4 regions of the Pseudomonas sp. MT92 genome follow, and region 2 is predicted to be linked to each of the others. Evidence: predicted binding sites of a transcription regulator. Region 2 holds the regulator's gene; each other region holds the start of a gene.
The links. The regulator FliA, encoded in region 2, starts transcription of late flagellar genes. The targets are predictions, from matches to a motif close to CTAAAGTTTNNNNNNNNNNNGCCGNTAA.

Region 1 (5,563 bases), on a different contig from region 2:
GGCTGCACCACCTGCATCGGCAACTCCGGGCCGCTGTCGGAACCGATCGAAAAAGCCATCCAGCAGGCCGACCTTACCGTGGCCTCGGTGCTATCGGGCAACCGCAACTTTGAGGGCCGGGTGCATCCGCTGGTGAAAACCAACTGGCTGGCCTCCCCGCCGCTGGTGGTCGCTTATGCGTTGGCGGGCACGGTGCGCATCGACCTCAGCACCGAGCCGCTGGGTGAGGACCAGAACGGCAACCTGGTGTACCTGCGCGATATCTGGCCGAGCAGCAAGGAAATCGCCGAAGCCGTGGAGCAAGTCAACACCGCGATGTTCCACAAGGAGTACGCCGAAGTGTTTGCCGGCGACGAGCAGTGGCAAGCCATCGAAGTGCCGCAGGCCGCGACTTACGTCTGGCAGGCGGATTCGACCTACATCCAGCATCCACCGTTCTTCGATGACATCGGCGGGCCGCCCCCCGTGGTCAAGGACATTGCCGGCGCCCGCATCCTCGCGCTGCTGGGCGATTCGGTGACCACCGACCACATTTCACCGGCCGGCAACATCAAGGCCGACAGCCCGGCGGGGCGCTATCTGCGCGAGAAAGGCGTGGAGCCACGGGACTTCAACTCCTACGGTTCGCGGCGCGGAAACCATGAAGTGATGATGCGCGGCACCTTCGCCAACATCCGCATTCGCAACGAAATGCTTGGCGGCGAAGAAGGTGGCAACACCCTCTATATACCGACTGGCGAGAAACTGGCGATCTACGACGCAGCCATGCGCTATCAAGCCTCGGGCACGCCGCTGGTGGTGATCGCCGGGCAAGAATACGGCACCGGGTCGAGCCGGGACTGGGCGGCCAAGGGCACTAATCTGCTGGGGGTCAAAGCGGTCATCGCCGAAAGCTTTGAGCGTATTCACCGCTCCAACCTGGTGGGAATGGGCGTGTTGCCGCTGCAATTCAAACTCGACCAGAACCGCAAGAGCCTGAACCTGACCGGCAAGGAAACCCTGGACATCCAAGGCCTGACCGGCGTTGAGCTGACGCCACGGATGAACCTGAACCTGGTCATCACCCGTGAAGACGGCAAGAGCGAGAAAATCGAGGTGCTGTGCCGAATCGATACGCTGAACGAAGTGGAATACTTCAAGTCGGGAGGGATCTTACATTACGTGCTGCGGCAGTTGATTGCCTCATGACGGCGTACTGACAAAGACACCGCCTTCGGGCGGTGTTTTTTTTGGGATCACAAAAATCCATGTGCGGGCCTGCTCGCGATGACGGTGTACCATTCATGGACGATGATGAATGACCCTCTGCTATCGCGAGCAAGCTCGCTCCTGAACCGGAGATAGGGTCACCCCACAGAACGTCAGACACAAGGACTTGCAATGCTCGCCCTGCCATGGACATTTCTGGCCCTGCTCTCCCTCGGCTACGGCATGGCCCTGGCCTATGGTCACCTCGGCTGGTTCGCCGGAATCTCCGTCGCGTTGTTGCTGATGGCCGCTTTCGCCGCTCGCCAGCAAACAATTCAGTTCGGCCGCTGCCTCGGCCACGGCTTGTTCATCTTTCTGGCCCTGGCACTGGCGCTGCACTGGCTGCCCGGTTTCTACAATGGTCGCGTTATCGCCCCCCAGCGCTTCACCGACGACGCCTTGCCGTTTTCCATGTACCTGAATCTGGACAAACCCCTGATCGGTTTCTGGCTATTGTTGGTGTGCCCATGGATTGTCGGCCAGCGGTCGTTGCGAGTGTCCCTGTATGCCACCGCGCTGGCGTTGACCTTGAGTGCGGTGCTGGCACTGGGTGGCGCGCTGTTGCTGGGCGTCATCGCTTGGGCGCCGAAATGGCCGGACCAGGCCTGGATCTGGCTGCTCAACAACTTGCTACTGGTAACACTGGTCGAAGAAGCACTCTTTCGCGGCTATATACAGGGTGGCCTGAACCGTTGCCTGAAAAACCTGGCTTATGGCGAAAACCTCGCCCTGCTGCTCACCTCACTGCTGTTCGGCCTGGCGCATGCCGGTGCGGGCTGGCAATGGGTACTGCTGGCGAGCCTGGCCGGCGTCGGTTATGGTCTGGCCTACCGTTTTGGCGGACTGTCTGCCGCCATCGCCACCCACTTCGGTTTGAACCTGCTGCACTTCGGACTGTTCACCTATCCAATGCTCACCGGCTGACGCATGGGTCATTTTGCGACGCACCACCGATAATCGAAAATTCGTCTCAACAAATAGCCATGGGTGCCGATACAGCACTTGAAAGCCTTGCGGATAAAAAAAAGCCATGCGTAACAACCAACCAATTACACAACGCGAACGGACCTTTCCGGCTCAGCAACGGTTGATTTCCACCACTGATGCCAAAGGCCTGATCACCTACTGCAACGACGACTTCGTCGACATCAGCGGGTTTTCTCAGGAAGAACTGATCCGTGCCCCGCACAACCTGGTGCGTCACCCCGACGTCCCGGCCGCGGTGTTCTCGCACATGTGGGCAACACTGAAACAAGGCTTGCCATGGATGGGTATCGTCAAGAATCGCTGCAAGAGCGGTGATCACTACTGGGTCAACGCCTATGTGACGCCGATCTTCGAAGGCAATCAGGTGATCGGTTACGAGTCGGTGCGGGTCAAGCCCACCGCGGAGCAGATCCGCCGTGCCGAAGCGCTTTACCAGCGCATCAATCAGGGCAAGTCGGCCATTCCTTCCTCCGATAAATGGTTGCCGATTCTGCAGGACTGGTTGCCGTTCATTCTGGTCAGCCAACTGAGTTTCATGATTGGCGCCACGCTGAACTCCCACTGGGGGTTTGCCCTGGCCGCCGGTCTCTCGGTGCCCCTGGGCCTGATGGGCCTGGGCTGGCAACAACGCGGGATCAAGCGCTTGTTGCGACTGGCCGAGCAGACCACGTCCGACCCGCTGATCGCGCAGATGTATACCGACAGCAGCGGTGCCCAGGCACGTCTGGAGATGTCGATCCTCAGCCAGGAAGCCCGCCTGAAAACCTGCCTGACCCGCCTGCAGGACACCGCCGAGCACCTGACCGATCAGGCGAAACAATCGGACACCCTGGCCCACAACAGTTCCTCGGGCCTGGAGCGCCAGCGCGTCGAAACCGAGCAGGTGGCCACCGCCGTCAATGAGATGGCCGCCACCACCCAGGAAGTCGCCAGCCACGTGCAACGCACCGCCGACGCTACCCAGGAAGCCAATCGCCTGACCAGTCGCGGCCGTGACATCGCCGGGGAAACCCGCGAAGCCATTCAGCGCCTGTCGGTGGTGGTCGGGGAAACCGGCCAGACCGTGACCCAACTGGCCAAGGACAGCGACGAAATCGGCGGCGTGGTCGACGTGATCAAAGGCATCGCCGACCAGACCAACCTGCTGGCACTCAACGCTGCTATCGAAGCGGCCCGCGCCGGTGAGATGGGTCGCGGTTTTGCAGTGGTGGCCGATGAAGTACGCCAATTGGCGCAACGCACCAGCGAATCCACCGGGCAGATTCACGCCCTGATCGCCAAGCTCCAGCAAACGGCCAGCACAGCGGTGCAGACCATGGAAGCCGGGCATCGTCAGGCTGAAGAAGGCGTGGCGCGGGTACTGGAAGCGGATCAGGCCTTGGTCGGCATCAGCGAAGCGGTGGCCAACATCACTGACATGACCACCCAGATCGCTGCCGCGACCGAAGAGCAAAGCTCGGTCGCCGAGGAGATCAGCCGCAACATCAGCAACATTTCCATCCTCGCTGACCAAACCTCGGAACAGGCTCAGAACTCGGCGCTGCTGAGTGAAGAGCTGACCAAAACCGCGAATACCCAGTATTCGTTGGTGGAGCGGTTCAACCGCTGATTGCTGCCAGAAAAACAAAACCCGGATCGCGAAAGCTTCCGGGTTTTTTTGAGCCTGTAGACGGGATGCTGCCGGGTCGTCCCGCGACGGGACCATCACAACCTCAACAAACCCTCACCGAAGGAATAAAGCCACCTTCTGCGCTGCAGCCGCCAAGTGCTGCTCATGACTAAACCCCGAAGCCTTCAACGGCTTCAAGTCGTGATCCCCCGCAACCAGCCACATGACCTCGATGCCCGGCGATAACACATACCCCTCGACCGTCTCGCGATTGCCCAGCGCATCCCGCTCGCCTTGCACGATCAGCGTCCGCGCCTTCAACCCCGCCAGATGTTCCACTCGCGGTTTCTCCGGCTTGCCCACCGCATAAAACGGATAGCCCAGGCACACCAACGCATCAGCGCCCATTTCATCCGCCAGCAAACTGGCCATCCGCCCGCCCATGGACTTGCCGCCGATGGCCAGGCGCCCAGTGACATGACGTCGCACCACGGCGTACACCTCGCGCCAGCACTCCAGCAGCTTCGGTGCCGGGTTGGGTGGGCGCTTGCCGCCGTCGACACGCCTCTGCGCCATGTATGGAAATTCAAAGCGCAGCACGTTGACGCCTTGCGCCGCGAGGCGTGTGGCCATGTCGTTCATCCAGTCGCTGTCCATCGGCGCTCCGGCACCATGGGCCAGGATCAAGGTCGCGTGCGCGGGCGCCACGCCGGCATCCCACCGCCATCCATGATCCCGCACGCACTGCGCCCATTGATCCCCGTCAATACCGGCCATGTGCTTCTTGTCCATGCTTGCCTCGCTTTTAGTCTGCCTATAACTCCGGCCGAAGAGTGCACTGCCTTGCGCAAGCGCGCTCACTTCAGCTGAACCGTGGATGGGGAACCATGAACACTTCTATCAGTACCGCCTACAACTACAAGGTGGTCCGCCAATTCGCCATTATGACGGTGGTGTGGGGCATCGTCGGCATGGGGCTCGGGGTTTTTCTCGCTGCCCAGTTGGTCTGGCCCGAACTCAACTTCAACTTGCCGTGGACCAGTTTCGGCCGTTTACGCCCGCTGCACACCAACGCGGTGATCTTCGCCTTCGGCGGCTGCGCCCTGTTCGCCAGTTCGTTCTACTCGGTGCAGCGCACCTGCCAGACCCAGCTGTTCGCGCCAAAAATCGCCGCGTTCTGCTTCTGGGGCTGGCAACTGGTGATCCTGCTGGCCGCCATCAGCCTGCCGCTGGGGTACACCAGCTCCAAGGAATACGCCGAGCTGGAATGGCCGATCGATATCCTGATCACCATTGTCTGGGTCGCCTATGCCGTGGTGTTCTTCGGCACGATCATGAAGCGCAAGACCAAGCACATCTACGTCGGTAACTGGTTCTTCGGTGCGTTCATCGTCACCGTGGCGATTCTGCACATCGTCAACAACCTTGAGCTGCCGGTGAGCTTGACCAAGTCCTACTCGGTGTATGGCGGTGCGACCGATGCCATGGTGCAGTGGTGGTACGGGCACAACGCCGTGGGCTTTTTCCTCACCGCCGGTTTCCTGGGGATGATGTATTACTTCGTGCCCAAACAGGCCGAGCGCCCGGTGTATTCCTATCGCTTGTCCATCGTGCACTTCTGGGCGCTGATCACCCTGTACATCTGGGCCGGTCCGCACCACCTGCACTACACCGCGCTGCCGGACTGGGCACAGTCGCTGGGCATGGTGATGTCGCTGA
Region 2 (5,563 bases):
ACCGCCGTATCGCCGGTGGTGTCGAACTCACGGCTGCCCTGGATTACAAGCTGTCGGCGCTGGCCCCGCGTGTGCCGAACATGGAGCTTGAGGACGAGCTGCGCAAGACGCAATCGCGGATCGTCACCGCCCAGGCTGAATTGAGCCTGCGAGGCGATGGCGAGAGCGACATTGGCACCAATCGTCAATTGTTCGCCGGCTTGCCGTTGACCGCTGCCGAGCCGTTGATCGAACCGACGTATGCCGAACCCCGTCGTCCTGCACCCGCTGCAGCGCCAGCGTCGAGCGGTGTGGACCCGCGGGCATTGGACTCCATGCGTTTCGAACTCAACAGCTTGCGTGAGCTGATGGAAGTACAGCTCGGCTCCCTGGCCTGGAACCAGCTGCAAGGCAGTCGTCCGGATCAGGCGAACCTGTGGCGCCGTTTGCAGCGCATCGGCCTGTCCGGCCCGTTGTCACGGGATCTGCTGGCGCTGATCACCGATATCGACGAACCCCGTCAGGCCTGGCGCATGCTGCTGGCGCACCTGGCGCGGATGATCGCTACGCCGGAAATGGAGCCGCTGGAAGAGGGCGGCGTGATTGCCATGGTCGGCCCCGCCGGCATGGGCAAGACCACCACCCTGGCCAAGCTGGCCGCCCGTTACGTGCTCAAGTACGGCCCGCAGAACATCGCGCTGGTGAGCATGGACAGCTTCCGCATCGGTGCCCAGGAGCAGCTCAAGACCCTTGGTCGGATTCTCAATGTGTCGGTGACCCATGTCGATCCGGGGCAATCGCTGGTGCAGGCGCTGGATCCATTGCTGCGCAAGCGCGTGGTGCTGATCGATACCGCCGGCCTGCAGGCCAGTGATCCGGCCCTGCGCATGCAGCTCGAAAGCCTGGCCGGTCGGGGCATCAAATCGAAAAATTATCTGGTTCTGGCAACCACCAGCCAGAAACAGGTTCTAACCGCCGCTTATCACAGTTACAAGCGCTGCGGGCTCGCCGGCTGCATCCTGACTAAACTGGATGAAACGGCCAGTCTGGGCGAGGTGTTGAGCCTGGCCATCAGTCATGAACTGCCGGTGGCCTACCTGACCGATGGCCCGCGGATTCCGGATGATTTGCATCTGCCGCGTCGTCATCAGTTGGTCAGTCGCGCCGTTAGCGTGCAAATGCAGGAAGAACCCAGCGAAGAAGCCATGGCTGACATGTTCGCTGACATCTACCACAGTCCGACCAAGCAGGTTGGCTGAGGTAAAAATGAATAGTTTTTGTACCTACATCGATGGTCTGCCATGCATTGTTCCGGTTGAGAACGCGCAGCCAGTAATGTGGCCTCCGTCTATGCAAGACAAGGTAAAGAAATAACATGGGCAGCATGCATCCCGTACAGGTGATCGCGGTGACCGGCGGCAAAGGTGGCGTCGGGAAGACTAACGTGTCAGTGAACTTGTCCCTGGCTTTAGCTGAGCTTGGCCGTCGCGTCATGCTGCTGGACGCCGACCTGGGGCTGGCGAACGTCGACGTTCTCCTGGGCCTGACACCCAAACGTACCCTGGCCGACGTAATCGAAGGCCGCTGCGAGCTGCGTGACGTCCTGTTGCAGGGGCCGGGCGGCATCCGCATCGTGCCGGCCGCGTCCGGCACCCAGAGCATGGTTCATCTGAGTCCGGCGCAACACGCCGGCCTGATCCAGGCCTTCAGCGACATCGGCGACAACCTCGACGTACTGGTGATCGACACCGCTGCGGGCATTGGTGACTCGGTAGTCAGTTTTGTCCGCGCGGCGCAGGAAGTCTTGCTGGTGGTCTGCGATGAGCCGACTTCGATCACCGACGCCTACGCCTTGATCAAATTGCTCAACCGCGATTACGGCATGAACCGTTTCCGGGTCCTGGCCAACATGGCGCAGAGCCCGCAGGAAGGCCGCAATCTGTTCGCCAAACTGACCAAGGTCACGGATCGCTTTCTTGACGTCGCCCTGCAATATGTCGGTGCCGTGCCTTACGACGAAAGCGTACGCAAGGCGGTACAGAAGCAACGTGCCGTCTACGAAGCGTTCCCGCGCTCCAAGTGCTCGCTGGCGTTCAAGGCTATCGCCCAGAAAGTCGACACCTGGCCGCTGCCTGCCAACCCGCGTGGACACCTGGAGTTTTTCGTTGAGCGCCTTGTGCAACAAACGGCAGGACCCGTGCTATGACCGCCAGCGGTTACAACCTTTACAAGAAGTCGGCACGTGACGCGCAGTACGAGTTGATCGAGCGTTACGCGCCACTGGTTAAACGCATTGCCTACCATTTGCTGGCGCGTCTGCCGGCCAGTGTCCAGGTCGAAGACCTGATCCAGGCCGGGATGATCGGCCTGCTGGAAGTGTCGGCCAAATACGACGCCAGCAAAGGCGCGAGTTTCGAAACGTACGCGGGCATACGAATCCGCGGCGCCATGCTCGATGAAGTGCGCAAGGGGGACTGGGCGCCTCGTTCGGTTCACCGCAACACGCGCATGGTCAGCGACGCAATTCGCTCGATTGAAGCTAAAACCGGCCGTGACGCTAAAGATCACGAAGTTGCGGCCGAACTCCAATTGAGTCTCGATGATTATTACGGGATTTTGAACGACACCCTGGGCAGCCGGTTGTTCAGCTTCGACGATCTGTTGCAGGACGGCGAACACGAAGGGCTGCACGAGGATGGCGCGAGTGCTCATCTCGAGCCGTCACGCGATCTGGAAGATGAACGCTTCCAGGCGGCGCTGGCGGATGCGATTGCCAATTTGCCGGAGCGCGAGCGACTGGTGTTGGCGCTGTACTACGACGAAGAGTTGAATCTCAAGGAAATCGGTGAGGTCCTGGGGGTTAGCGAATCTCGGGTCAGCCAGTTACACAGCCAGTGCGCGGCCCGCTTGCGGGGGCGTTTGGGAGAGTGGCGAGCGCGCTGAAGGCAGTGTGGGGGCACTGCGACGTGACTGGTGGGGTATTAACCGCGCCGGTCTCGATCCGTTGTACTCCAGACTGTCATTGAGTGCTTTGCCAGATTGATTGAAATGGCGCGTCCAGGTGCTGGGCGCGTTTTAGTCTGCTTGGAGGTCGAATTGGACAAGAACATGAAAATCCTCATCGTTGATGACTTCTCAACGATGCGGCGGATCATAAAAAACCTGTTGCGTGACCTTGGGTTCACCAACACGGTCGAGGCCGACGATGGCACTACTGCCATTCCGGTTCTCAACAGCGGGAGCATCGACTTTCTGGTGACGGACTGGAACATGCCTGGCATGACCGGTATTGATCTGCTGCGCCACGTGCGTGCCGATGAAAAACTCAAGCATCTGCCCGTGTTGATGGTGACCGCTGAAGCCAAGCGCGAGCAGATCATCGAAGCGGCCCAGGCGGGCGTTAACGGCTATGTGGTCAAACCCTTCACGGCCCAGGCGTTGAAAGAAAAAATCGAGAAGATTTTCGAACGCATTGGTTGAACTGCGCCACGGGGGAGCTATGGGACATAACGAATCATCGCAGGGCGATTTCGAATCGACCCTGAAAAAACACGCCGTCGAACTGGTCGCGAGCCTTGAAAAAGGCAGGTTCGGCGATGCTGTGCAATTGATCCATGAGCTCAACCAGACCCGTGACCGCGGCCTGTACCAGGAAGTGGGCAAGCTCACCCGCGAGCTGCATAGTGCGATCGTCAATTTCCAGATTGACCCGCACATGCCGCAAGCCGAGGAGGTGTCACAGATCACCGACGCCACCGAGCGTCTGGGGTATGTGGTCAAGCTGACCGAGGCCGCAGCCAACCGCACCATGGACCTGGTGGAAAGCGCCACGCCGCTGGTCAACAGCCTGGCTGATGAAGCCCAGGCCTTGAGCACGGACTGGGGGCGGTTCATGCGTCGCGAAGTCGGGGCTGAAGAGTTCCGCGAGCTGGCCCGGCGGGTCGACGGGTTCCTGTCGCGCAGCAGCGCAGACAACCGCGCGGTGTCGAGCAACCTGAACGACATCCTGCTTGCCCAGGATTACCAGGACCTCACTGGTCAGGTGATCAAGCGTGTGACCCTTCTGGTCACCGAAGTCGAAAGCAACCTGCTCAAGCTCGTGCTCATGGCCAGTCAGGTGGACCGCTTCGCCGGCATCGAACATGACCGTGAAGCGATGCTTGCAGAAAAAGATCCACAAAAACATCTCTCTCAGGGTGAAGGTCCGCAGATTCATGCCGATAAAAGAGAAGACGTTGTGTCCGGTCAGGACGATGTGGACGATTTGTTATCCAGCCTGGGATTTTAGCGTTTTAGAATTTTAGGTTTTTTGGGTTTTTAGACCTGTAGGAGCACCCCCTTAATGAGCTTCGGCGCCGATGAAGAGATCCTTCAGGATTTCCTGGTTGAGGCCGGCGAGATTCTAGAGCAACTGTCCGAGCAACTGGTCGAGCTGGAAAGCCGGCCGGATGATGCGGACTTGCTCAATGCAATTTTTCGCGGTTTTCACACTGTAAAAGGGGGCGCCGGCTTCCTTCAGCTCAATGAGCTGGTGGAGTGCTGTCACATCGCCGAGAACGTGTTCGACATCCTGCGCAAGGGCGAGCGTCGCGTTGACTCGGAATTGATGGACGTGGTTCTCGAAGCACTGGACGCGGTGAACGGCATGTTCGGCGAAGTCCGCGAGCGCAGTCCGATCACGGCGGCCACACCCGAATTGCTGGCGGCGCTGGCCCGTCTGGCCGAGCCGCAATCGGCTGACGAGGCGGCTCCCGCGCCTGTCGCCGAAGTGATGGAAGAGCCCGTTGCCGAAAGCGACTCGGGCGACATCACCGACAACGAATTCGAACAACTGCTGGACTCGCTGAATGCCGTCAAGGCCCAGGCTGAAGCGCCAGCTGCTGCTCCAGTACCGGACGGCGCTGCCGCCGCCAGTGACGAAATCACCGATGCCGAGTTCGAGTCGTTGCTCGATCAACTGCACGGTAAAGGTCAGTTCGCCGTCGATGTGGTGGCGACGCCTGCTGCGTCCACGGAACCGCAAGCCCCGAAAGAGGCGGGCGACAGCTCCGATATCACCGACGACGAATTCGAAGCCTTGCTCGATCAGTTGCACGGCAAGGGCAACTTTGCTGTCGATGCGCTGGAGTCGGCCATCGCTTCGGTACCGACGCCAGCAGCGCCAAACGCCGCGGCGGCGGGCAGTGATCTGATCAGCGATCACGAGTTCGAATCGCTGCTCGACGAATTGCACGGCAAAGGCAAGTTCACTGAAGTCGGTACTGCTACCGGCGCCAGTGCTTCGGTGGCGACGCCCGTGGCCAAGGCCGCGGCCCCGAAACCGGTGGCGAAGGCTAGCGAGCCCAAAGCCGAAGCACCGGCGTCAGCCGCTGCACCCGCGCCAGCCGCTGCCCCGGCTCCGGCCCGTGCCCCGGCCTCGGCCCCGGCCCCGGCGCACGAAAAGCCGGCCAGTGAAGCAGAGACAACCGTGCGGGTTGACACCGCACGTCTCGACGAAATCATGAACATGGTCGGCGAATTGGTGTTGGTGCGTAACCGCCTGGTTCGCCTGGGTGCCAACAGCGCCGATGAGGCCATGTCCAAG
Region 3 (5,563 bases), on a different contig from region 2:
TGCCCGTGGAACGGCGCAACATCTTGCGAAAATTCCTTCTCTTCCATGCACTGCGGAAACAGCGCTGCCGTCTACCCTTCAAAAACCCGCAGGAAGCGGCCCCCGTACAACTCAAGGAACGACCATGTCCCTCTCCATCGTCCACAGCCGCGCCCAGATTGGCGTGGATGCGCCCGCCGTCACCGTCGAAGTTCATCTGGCCAATGGCTTACCGTCGCTGACCATGGTCGGCCTGCCTGAGGCAGCGGTGAAAGAGAGCAAGGATCGGGTGCGCAGTGCGATCATCAATTCGGGGCTGCAGTTTCCGGCGCGGCGCATCACCCTGAATCTGGCACCGGCGGATTTGCCCAAGGATGGCGGACGGTTCGATCTGGCGATTGCCCTGGGGATTCTTTCGGCCAGCGTGCAGGTGCCGACGTTGACGCTCGATGACGTGGAATGTCTGGGTGAGCTGGCCCTGTCAGGCGCAGTGCGTGCGGTGCGAGGCGTGTTGCCGGCGGCACTGGCCGCGCGCAAGGCCGGGCGTTCGTTGATGGTGCCGAGCGCGAATGCCGAGGAGGCGTGCCTGGCGTCGGGGTTGAAGGTGATTGCGGTGGATCATCTGCTGCAGGCCGTGGCGCATTTCAATGGACACACGCCGGTAGAACCCTATGTCTCCGATGGATTGATCCACGCCAGCAAACCCTATCCCGACCTGAACGAAGTGCAGGGCCAGCAAGCCGCCAAACGGGCGTTGCTGATTGCTGCAGCCGGCGCGCATAACTTGCTGTTCAGCGGACCTCCGGGAACGGGCAAGACGCTTCTGGCGAGTCGCCTGCCAGGGCTGTTGCCGCCCCTGGCCGAGTGCGAAGCACTGGAAGTGGCGGCGATTCAGTCAGTCACCAGTTGCGTCCCTTTGAGTCATTGGCCGCAGCGCCCCTTCCGACAACCGCACCACTCGGCTTCAGGCCCGGCGCTGGTCGGTGGCGGCTCGAAACCGCAGCCCGGTGAAATTACCCTCGCCCACCACGGTGTTTTGTTTCTCGATGAGCTTCCGGAGTTCGACCGCAAAGTACTGGAGGTGTTAAGGGAGCCTCTGGAGTCGGGCCATATCGTGATTTCCCGAGCGAAGGATCGCGTGCGATTCCCGGCACGTTTTCAGCTGGTGGCGGCAATGAATCCGTGCCCCTGTGGATATCTTGGCGAACCCACTGGCCGCTGCTCCTGCACCCCGGACATGGTCCAGCGCTATCGCAACAAACTGTCCGGGCCGTTGCTGGATCGGATCGATTTGCACCTGACGGTTGCGCGGGAGGCCACGGCGCTGAATCCGACGGTGAAACCCGGAGAGGACAGCGCCAGCGCGGCGGAGCGGGTCGCTGAAGCCCGTGAACGACAGCAAAAGCGCCAAGGGTGCGCCAACGCCTTTCTCGATTTGCCGGGGCTGCGCCGGCACTGCACGTTATCCACAGTCGATGAGACCTGGCTGGAAACGGCCTGTGAAAGGCTGACCCTGTCGCTGCGCTCGGCGCATCGGCTGCTGAAGGTGGCGCGAACCTTGGCGGATCTGGAGCAGGTCGACGGGATCAGGCGTGAGCATCTGGCGGAAGCATTGCAGTATCGGCCGGCGATGCAATAAGTGCCGACGCCGCATCGACTATTTCAAAAGCACCTCAACGAAACCGGTCAACCTCGGCACGCAAGTCTGCCGCCAGCTTCTCCAGCTCTTTGGCAGTGACCGCCAGGTTCGACACCACTTCCCGCTGCTCGCTATTCGCCAGGGCAATGCTTTGCAAGTTACTGCTGAGCAAGGTCGCGGTGCTGCTCTGCTCCTGGGTCGCCGTGGTGATCGCGGCGAATTGCTGGCCAGCCGAACGGCTTTGCTCGTCGATACGCGCCAGCGCGGAGGCGACATTGGCATTGCGCGACAAGCCTTCCTGCATCAGCACATTACCCTGCTCCATGGTGCTGATGGCGTTGCCGGTTTCCTGCTGGATGCTCTGGATCATCACGGAAATCTCGTCCGTGGCCTGACGGGTGCGCGAAGCCAGGTTGCGCACCTCATCGGCCACCACGGCAAAGCCACGCCCCTGCTCACCGGCACGCGCCGCTTCGATCGCAGCATTAAGCGCCAACAAGTTGGTTTGTTCGGCGATCGAGGTGATGACGCCAACGATGCCGCCGATTTCCTGGGAGCGCTGGCCCAAAGTGTTGATCACCGTCGCGGTGCTGTTCAGTGCACCGGCGATTTGCTCCAGGGACGAGGAAGCTTCGTCCATCGACGTGCGACCGATCCGGGTTTGCTGAGCGTTTTCCTGGGCCAGGCGCTGGGTGTTGCCCATGTTGTCGGCGATGTTCAGGGAGGTGGCGCTGAACTCTTCCACGGCCCCGGCCATGCTGGTGATCTCGCCCGATTGCTGCTCCATCCCTTCATAGGCGCCGCCGGATAAACCGGACAAGGCCTGGGCGCGGCTGTTGACCTCCATCGAGGCGTTGCGAATGTGCTCGACCATGGTCGACAACGCTTGACTCATCTGGTTAAACGCACGAGCCAACTGGCCGATTTCATCGTTGCTCGACACGCTTAGACGCACGCTCAAATCACCGGCGCCCAAGGCTTCGGCCTGACGCACCAGATCCCCCAGCGGCGCCAGTTTGCTGCGCAACAGCCAGACGGCCGCGCCGACCGCCAGCAACATCGCCAACAGACTGCCGATAGCCAACTGGATACCGACACTCCAGGTCACAGCGCCGATTTCGGTTTTCGGCATGCTCGCCACCACCGACCACGGGCCGCCTTCAAACGGCACGGCAATGCTGTAGAAATCTTCGGACTTGTCGCTCCAGAACCGGCCTTTGCCCGGCGTCTTGACCAGCGCCACGACGGCCGGCACGGCCTGATCCAGCGCTTGCACACCGGCAATCGGTACCAGCCATTTGTTCTGCTCGTCCAACAGTGCCAGTGAACCGGTCTGGCCGATGCGGAAACGCTTGAGGTTTTCGAACTGCGCGTTCTGCGCGTCGGTGTAATCGAAGCCCACGAACAGGACGGCAATCACCTTGCCGCTGCTGTCCCGTACCGGGGTGTATTGCGTCATGTAGGAGCGATCGAACAGCAAGGCACGCCCGACATAGCCCTGCCCCGCGATCAGGCGTGCGTAGGCCGGGTGAGCATGATCAAGCAGGGTGCCGATGGCCCGGCTGCCGTCCTGTTTGCTCAGGGAGGTACTGACCCGGATAAAGTCTTCGCCGCTGCGCACGAACACTGTCGCCACGCCAGCGGTCATCTGCTTGAACTCATCCACTTCCTTGAAGTTGTTGTTGAGCACTTCGCTGCCCAGATGCAGCCCCGGAGTCTGCGTGCCCGCAACCGTTACCGGCTCATCAGGGTGCACGCTCAGGCCAGCACTGAAACGCTTTTCGAACAGGCCCGCCAGGCGCTGGGTGCTTTCACGCAACGTACCGTGGAAGGTGCTCAGCTGATCGGCCAATAACCGGGCTTCGCTCGCCAGATGCTCTTCGCGGGTGGCCAGGTTGGCGGTGTTCAGCGAACGCAGGGCGAACAAGGTACTTGCGCTGATGACAGTCACCAGAATCACAGCGAGCGCAAGACCCAACTGCGAGGCGATCCGGGCACGAGGTTGAGACATGACGGCTCCTGGCCGAGCGCCCGGATCATCCTGATCGCAACGCACACTCAGCAAAATTTCTGATAATGGGGAAAGCGTCGAACCTGCACGAAGGTCCCACTTGCAGATTTTCGGCGGAGGGAGGGAATACTTGAGTAAAAAACCGGGATATTGCTTAAGGCCGCCATTGCGGCGGCTCTATCGTTTCAGCTCAAGTGCTCGACATCCGGCAATTCCATCGCCCGGACTTCACTTTGCAGGAAATCGCTGAGCCGACGCATACGCTCGCCACCGGGACGGGTTTTCGGCCAGACCAGGTAATAACGCTCGCCGCTGGCGACCGCCGTCGGCCATGGCAGGCTCAAGCGTCCCTGCGCCACATCCTCCGCCACCATCAGCAGATCCCCCATGGACACGCCGTAGCCGCGGGCGGCCGCGATCATGCCCAGTTCCAGCGTATCGAACACCTGCCCCCCCTTGAGTGACACTTGATCGGCCAGGCCCATGCGCTCCAGCCAGTTACGCCAGTCGCGCCGGTCCGGTGTCGGGTGCAGCAACTCGGTGTTCGCCAGCCGCGCCGCGTCCCAGGGCTGATCGCTCGGCAGGTTGGGCGCGCCCACCGGGATCAGTTCCTCGGGAAACAGATAACTCGCCTCCCAATCCGGCGGGAAGTGCCCGTTGCTCAGCAACACGGCACAGTCGAACGGCTCGTCGTTGAAATCCACCGAATCGACATCCATCCAGGCGCTGGTCAATTGCACCTCGTTGCCCGGTTGCAGATGGCGGAAACGACTCAGGCGCGCCAGCAACCAGCGCATGGTCAGGGTCGACGGCGCTTTCATGCGCAGGATGTCGTCTTCGGCGCGCAGGGTGTTACAGGCGCGCTCCAGTGCGGTGAACCCCTCGCGGATGCCCGGCAACAGCAAGCGAGCCGATTCGGTCAGTTGCAGATGGCGACCACTGCGATGAAACAGACGGCAGGCAAAGTGCTCTTCGAGCGTACGAATGTGCCGGCTGACCGCACTCTGGGTGATCGACAGTTCTTCAGCCGCTCGCGTAAACGAACTGTGCCGCGCCGCAGCTTCGAATGCGCGCAAGGCATACAAGGGAGGAAGGCGACGTGACATTGGGAAAGCTCCTACAGCGGGATAAGGCCACCCTAGCAGAAACTCTCCAGCATGAGTTTTAATCATGCCACCCATCCTTTTTATCCCTTTGTGCATTCCGCGCAGAGCGCCGAGAATCGACGCTTTCCTGTCCTCTTTGATAAACGAGCGTGATGACCATGCAGCATCCAGCGCGTATTGAACTCTGGGCCATCCTGCGGCTGGCGGGGCCGTTGATTGCCTCGCAGTTGGCGCACATGTTGATGGTCCTCACCGACACCTTGATGATGGCGCGCCTGAGTCCCGAGGCATTGGCCGGTGGTGGACTCGGCGCGGCGACCTATTCGTTCGTGTCGATTTTTTGCATCGGCGTCATTGCTGCGGTCGGCACCCTGGTGGCGATCCGTCAGGGTGCCGGCGATATCCTCGGCGCGACACGGTTGACCCAGGCCGGATTGTGGCTGGCGTGGCTGATGGCACTGGTCGCCGGTTTGCTGCTGTGGAATCTGAAACCGGTGCTGCTGCTGTTCGGCCAGGCTGAGATCAACGTCCAGTCGGCGGGTCAGTTTCTGATCTTTCTGCCGTTCGCCCTGCCCGGCTACCTGAGCTTCATGGCCCTGCGTGGTTTCACCAGCGCCATCGGCCGGGCCACGCCAGTGATGGTGATCAGCCTGGGCGGTACGGTGGCGAACTTCCTGCTCAACTACGCCCTGATTACCGGCCTGTTCGGCCTGCCGAAACTGGGGCTGATGGGGATTGGCCTGGTCACGGCGATTGTCGCCAACATCATGGCCCTGGCATTGGCGCTGCACATTCGTCGGCATCCGGCTTACGACGCCTATCCGCTAC
Region 4 (5,563 bases), on a different contig from region 2:
GAGCTGATCGCTCTGGACCACCGCCTGGCTGACTTCAAGGCGCGCAATGTGGAAGTGGTTGCTGTGTCGATCGACTCGCACTTCACCCACAACGCATGGCGCAACACCCCGGTGAACAACGGCGGTATTGGCCAGGTGGGTTACACCATGGCTGCCGACATCAAGCAGGAAATCATGAAGGCCTACGACGTTCAGTCCGCTGACGGCGTTGCTTTCCGTGGCGCGTTCCTGATCGACGACAAAGGCGTTGTTCGCTCGCAGATCGTCAACGACCTGCCACTGGGCCGTAACATGGAAGAGCTGATCCGTCTGGTCGACGCTCTGCAATTCCACGAAGAGCACGGCGAAGTTTGCCCTGCCAACTGGAAAAAAGGCGACAAAGGCATGAACGCTTCGCCAGAAGGCGTTGCGGCTTACCTGACTGAGCACGCTGCTGCTCTGTAAGGCACGTTCCAGGTACAAAAAAACCGGCCTTCGAGGCCGGTTTTTTTATGGGTGTTTTTTATGCTTTCTGTTGGAGCGAGCCTGCTAGCGATGAACGCTGGATACCGCAGAGAGCCAGATCCCCCGCGTTATCGTTGACCACTATTGCGAGCAGCCTCGCTCCTACAGGTCAATCGTCGAAATCTTCCCAGCCGCCCATCTGTTTCCAGCGGTTGACGATGCCGCAGAACAGCTCGGCCGTCTTCTCGGTGTCGTAGCGAGCCGAGTGAGCCTCGCGACCATCGAAGTCGATATCGGCTGCCTGACAGGCCTTGGCCAGCACGGTTTGGCCGTAAGCCAGACCGGCCAGGGTCGCGGTATCGAAACTGGAGAACGGGTGAAACGGATTGCGCTTCATGTCCAGGCGCGCGACCGCAGCGTTGAGGAAGCCCAAGTCGAAGCTGCTGTTATGTCCGACCAGGATCGCCCGTTTGCATCCATTGGCCTTGAGGGCCTTGCGTACGCCACGGAAGATGTCGTTCAGGGCTGTTTCTTCACTCACGGCCATGCGCAACGGGTGATCGAGCTTGATCCCGGTGAATTCCAGGGCGGCGGCTTCGATGTTCGCGCCTTCGAACGGCTCGACACGGAAGAAGTAGGTGTGATCCGGGTACACAAACCCCTTTTCATCCATGGCGATGGTGGTCGCGGCAATTTCCAGCAGGGCGTCGGTGGCCGAGTTGAAACCACCGGTTTCTACGTCGACGACAACGGGCAGGTAACCACGAAACCTGGCAGCCATTGGATGACGGGGACCGCCTCCGCCGCCATGACCTTCCTGTTCGTCGTCGAAATGCTCTTCACTCACGCGTGTTCCTCCAGCAGGCGCCAGCGCAGTTTTTCACCGGCGCGCAGCGGGATAACGGTCAGCTCGCCAAACGGCAGGCTGGTGGGGGCGGTCCATTCTTCGCGGACCAGGGTGATGCGATCGGTGTTCGCCGGCAGGCCATAGAAACGCGGGCCGTTGAGGCTGGCGAAGGCTTCCAGCTTGTCCAGCGCATTGCGCTGTTCGAAGGCTTCGGCATACAACTCGATCGCGGCATAGGCGGTGTAGCAGCCAGCGCAGCCACAAGCGGCTTCTTTGGCATGCTGGGCGTGGGGCGCCGAGTCTGTGCCGAGGAAGAACTTCTCGCTGCCGCTGGTGGCGGCGTCGAGCAGGGCTTCCTGGTGCGTATTGCGCTTGAGGATCGGCAGGCAGTAGAAGTGCGGACGAATCCCGCCCACCAGCATGTGGTTGCGGTTGTATAGCAGGTGATGCGCTGTGATGGTCGCGCCCACGTTGGCCGAAGCCGAGTTGACGAACTGCACGGCGTCTGTGGTCGTGATGTGTTCGAACACCACTTTCAGGGTCGGGAAACGCTCGACCACACGGCGCATGTGCTCATCGATGAAGATCTTTTCGCGGTCGAATACATCGACATCGCCACGGGTGACTTCGCCGTGGATCAACAAGGGCATTCCGACTTCGGCCATGGCCTCCAGTGCGGGAAAGATCTTGTCGATGCTGGTGACGCCAGAGTCCGAGTTGGTGGTCGCGCCGGCCGGGTACAGCTTGGCGGCGTGGACGAAACCGCAGGCCTTGGCCTCGCGAATTTCTTCAGGCTGGGTGCGGTCGGTCAGGTACAGGACCATCAGCGGTTCGAAATGGCTGCCGGCCGGGCGAGCAGCGAGAATCCGCTGGCGATAGCCGTCGGCCTCAGCCGCATTACGGACCGGCGGAACCAGGTTGGGCATGATGATGGCGCGACCAAAGGTGCGCGCAACATCCGCAACGGTATTGGTCAACACGGCACCATCGCGAAGATGAATGTGCCAGTCGTCGGGACGCAGCAGGGTCAGGCGGTCGGACATGAGGGGATTCCAGGCGGGTCAAACTGAGGGGAATGCTACCGGAAAAGACTCTTGCAGGCACTCGCTATCAAGTTTTACGGGAAGCTTCCGATATCCAACAGGTATGCCGTAAACATATGTGTGTCGGTCTTTTTGTTGTAGAAGCCAGTGGAGCCTCCCGTGCGCCAGCGTTATTTAGCCTTGCTCAGTGTGTTTGCCAGCCTTCCTGCGATGGCGCTCACTTTCCAGACCCGACTGGAGAGCATCGAGTGGACGGTCGAAGGTGACAAGTTCGAATGCAGACTGACCCAGCCGATCACTGATTTTGGCTCGGGACAATTCGTGCGCCGTGCTGGCGAGCAGGCGACGTTTCGTCTGAATGCCTACAACGCCATGATGGGTGGCGGGTCGGCCACCTTGCTGGCGGCGGCTGCGCCGTGGCAACCGGGGCGGGGCGATATCAACCTGGGTTCGGTGAGAATCGGCAGCGGCAATGTGCTGTTCAACAGTTCGCAGGTGCAGGCGGGGCGATTGATCAGTGGCCTGATGGACGGACGCAGCCCTGTGATCCGGCATTCTTCGGGGGATGGGCGTGTGTCGGAAGTGCGGTTGCTGCCGGTCAAGTTCAGCAAGGCGTTTGCCGACTATCAGGGTTGCGTGGCGAAGTTGTTGCCGCAGAACTTCGAGCAGGTGAAACAATCCGAAGTTGGTTTCCCTGGTGGCGGTATCGACCTGGATGCGGCGGCGAAAGCCAAGCTGCAGGTGATGCTGGAGTACATGAAGGCCGATCCGACGGTCAATCACATCGAACTCGACGGTCATTCCGACAACAGCGGCAACCGCCTGACCAACCGCGACCTGTCACGGCGCCGGGCCCTGGCGGTCATGGAGTTCTTCAAGGCCAATGGCATTCAGGAATCGCAGGTCACCATGCGCTTCCACGGTGAGCGTTACCCACTGGCACCCAACACAAACAATGCCAATCGGGCCAAGAACCGTCGGGTCGCCGTTCGCCTGGAACGCGGAGCTCCGCCAGAGCAGGTGGCCCCGCAGGCCACGAAGCCAGCCACATCGGCGACCTCCTGACTCGCCGGTCATCGTCGCGCTCTCGACATAATCTGTCGCTTCGTCGTCATAAGCTGTCGCGCCTCTGTAAATTATCCTGCATGAGCGGTAGACTTCCCGGCTTTCCGTAGAACCCCGTGGAGTGATGGCATGGCGGACGTAAACAAGGTCGTTCTGGCGTATTCCGGCGGCCTGGACACTTCGGTGATCCTCAAGTGGCTGCAGGATACTTATAACTGTGAAGTGGTGACCTTCACCGCTGACCTGGGTCAGGGCGAAGAGGTCGAACCGGCACGCGCCAAGGCTCAGGCCATGGGCGTGAAAGAGATCTACATCGACGACTTGCGCGAAGAGTTCGTGCGCGATTTCGTTTTCCCGATGTTCCGCGCCAACACCGTTTACGAAGGCGAGTACCTGCTGGGTACTTCCATCGCTCGTCCGTTGATCGCCAAACGCCTGATCGAAATCGCCAACGAAACCGGCGCAGACGCCATTTCCCACGGCGCTACCGGCAAGGGCAACGACCAGGTTCGTTTCGAACTGGGCGCCTATGCCTTGAAACCAGGCGTGAAAGTGATTGCCCCTTGGCGCGAGTGGGACCTGCTGTCCCGCGAGAAGCTGATGGACTACGCCGAGAAGCACGCAATCCCGATCGAGCGTCACGGCAAGAAGAAATCCCCGTACTCGATGGATGCCAACCTGTTGCACATCTCCTATGAAGGCGGCGTGCTGGAAGACACCTGGACCGAGCACGAAGAAGACATGTGGCGTTGGACCGTCTCCCCGGAGAAGGCGCCTGACAAGCCGCAGTATCTGGAATTGACCTACCGCAACGGCGACATCGTCGCACTGGACGGCGTCGAAATGACCCCGGCTACCGTGCTGGCGACGTTGAACCGTATCGGTGGTGAACACGGCATCGGCCGTCTGGACATCGTCGAGAACCGTTACGTGGGCATGAAGTCCCGTGGCTGCTACGAGACACCTGGCGGCACCATCATGCTGCGCGCCCACCGTGCGATCGAATCGATCACCCTGGACCGCGAAGTGGCTCACCTCAAGGACGAGTTGATGCCGAAGTACGCCAGCCTGATCTACACCGGCTACTGGTGGAGCCCGGAGCGTCTGATGCTGCAGCAGATGATCGACGCGTCCCAGGCTCACGTGAATGGCGTTGTGCGCCTGAAGCTGTACAAGGGCAATGTGATCGTGACCGGTCGCAAGTCCGACGAGTCGTTGTTCGACGCCAACATCGCGACCTTCGAGGAAGATGGCGGCGCCTACAATCAGGCCGACGCGGCGGGTTTCATCAAGCTCAACGCATTGCGCATGCGCATTGCTGCGAACAAGGGCCGGAAGCTTTTCTAAGGCCTTTGAGCGGGTAAGGGATTTGTGGCCTCGTCATCGACGAGGCCACAAGCCCGAAATAGTGTTTATCTGGTCCTTCGACATCGCGATTTTCTTGTCACCCTCTTTATCTGCTATCTGTCTCCCTCTGATATTTCCCGCGCGTCTCTGATATCGATTGGCCGCTATGGTCAATGACCGTCACCTCATGTGTGTTCAAATTGTAAGCAGCGCAACATGTGGCGCTATGGCGCTTGCGCGTCAGCTTGGAATGTTTGATTGCACAGTTTTTCAGTATGGCCTCCGATTCTGCGCAGGTGAGAAACAAAATCACGTGTGCCTGCCTGTCCCGTGGCCTCTCGATATTCTCCAATAAAGCGCTGAATTCGATTTTTTTGCTCAGGCAGCGTGCATCAATGATGCATAACTCCTTGAGCAGCGTGGTCATTCGGATGTGATGTTCAACCGAGGGCAGACCCTGCAAGCCTGGGTCTACGAGCGAGGCCTGAGCGGCGCAGGGGGGCGAAGCGGATCGCCCGGCATCCACTGGCTTATGCCGTTCAGTATGTTCACTTGACGTCGTTGAGTGGCTGTTTTCTGGATGCTTGGACTTGTCCAGCACTTTTATGAAGTGCTTTCCCTTGTCAAAATCTGAAGGCGCATACAGCGAGCGATAATTAAAGTTGAGTGTGACGAAAAATAGAAGCAGTAAATAAAAGGGGAAGCTGATCAGGAACCATATGTAGATTTCTCTCTCCTTATTATCCAGAAAGGGTAGAGAAATCGCTGCGGATGTTTCAGAAAGTGTTGCGAATATCGCGATAACGGTCATGGGGTT

Region 1: a site for FliA is predicted at 2,218-2,245, ahead of AC1Q6D_RS19605 (methyl-accepting chemotaxis protein). Genes of this name have one in related genera too.
Region 3: a site for FliA is predicted at 3,737-3,764, ahead of AC1Q6D_RS00835 (methyl-accepting chemotaxis protein). Genes of this name have one in related genera too.
Region 4: a site for FliA is predicted at 2,401-2,428, ahead of AC1Q6D_RS13240 (flagellar protein MotY). Genes of this name have one in related genera too.

The regions. Positions count from the first base shown of each region.
Region 1 is NZ_JBXAFA010000010.1:157,065-162,627, reverse strand. It holds gene acnA (aconitate hydratase AcnA) at 1-1,188, shown strand, start outside; gene AC1Q6D_RS19610 (CPBP family glutamic-type intramembrane protease) at 1,381-2,172, shown strand; gene AC1Q6D_RS19605 (methyl-accepting chemotaxis protein) at 2,279-3,844, shown strand; gene AC1Q6D_RS19600 (alpha/beta family hydrolase) at 3,959-4,636, opposite strand; gene ccoN (cytochrome-c oxidase, cbb3-type subunit I) at 4,732-5,563, shown strand, end outside.
Region 2 is NZ_JBXAFA010000008.1:210,117-215,679, forward strand. It holds gene flhF (flagellar biosynthesis GTPase FlhF) at 1-1,238, shown strand, start outside; gene fleN (flagellar synthesis regulator FleN) at 1,355-2,185, shown strand; gene fliA (RNA polymerase sigma factor FliA) at 2,182-2,922, shown strand; gene AC1Q6D_RS17010 (chemotaxis response regulator CheY) at 3,088-3,459, shown strand; gene AC1Q6D_RS17015 (protein phosphatase CheZ) at 3,479-4,267, shown strand; gene AC1Q6D_RS17020 (chemotaxis protein CheA) at 4,322-5,563, shown strand, end outside.
Region 3 is NZ_JBXAFA010000001.1:175,413-180,975, reverse strand. It holds gene AC1Q6D_RS00840 (YifB family Mg chelatase-like AAA ATPase) at 125-1,618, shown strand; gene AC1Q6D_RS00835 (methyl-accepting chemotaxis protein) at 1,653-3,629, opposite strand; gene AC1Q6D_RS00830 (LysR substrate-binding domain-containing protein) at 3,815-4,735, opposite strand; gene AC1Q6D_RS00825 (NorM family multidrug efflux MATE transporter) at 4,894-5,563, shown strand, end outside.
Region 4 is NZ_JBXAFA010000006.1:133,153-138,715, reverse strand. It holds gene AC1Q6D_RS13255 (peroxiredoxin) at 1-444, shown strand, start outside; gene rnt (ribonuclease T) at 614-1,291, opposite strand; gene pyrC (dihydroorotase) at 1,288-2,334, opposite strand; gene AC1Q6D_RS13240 (flagellar protein MotY) at 2,494-3,399, shown strand; gene AC1Q6D_RS13235 (argininosuccinate synthase) at 3,529-4,746, shown strand; gene AC1Q6D_RS13230 (hypothetical protein) at 4,853-5,563, opposite strand, start outside.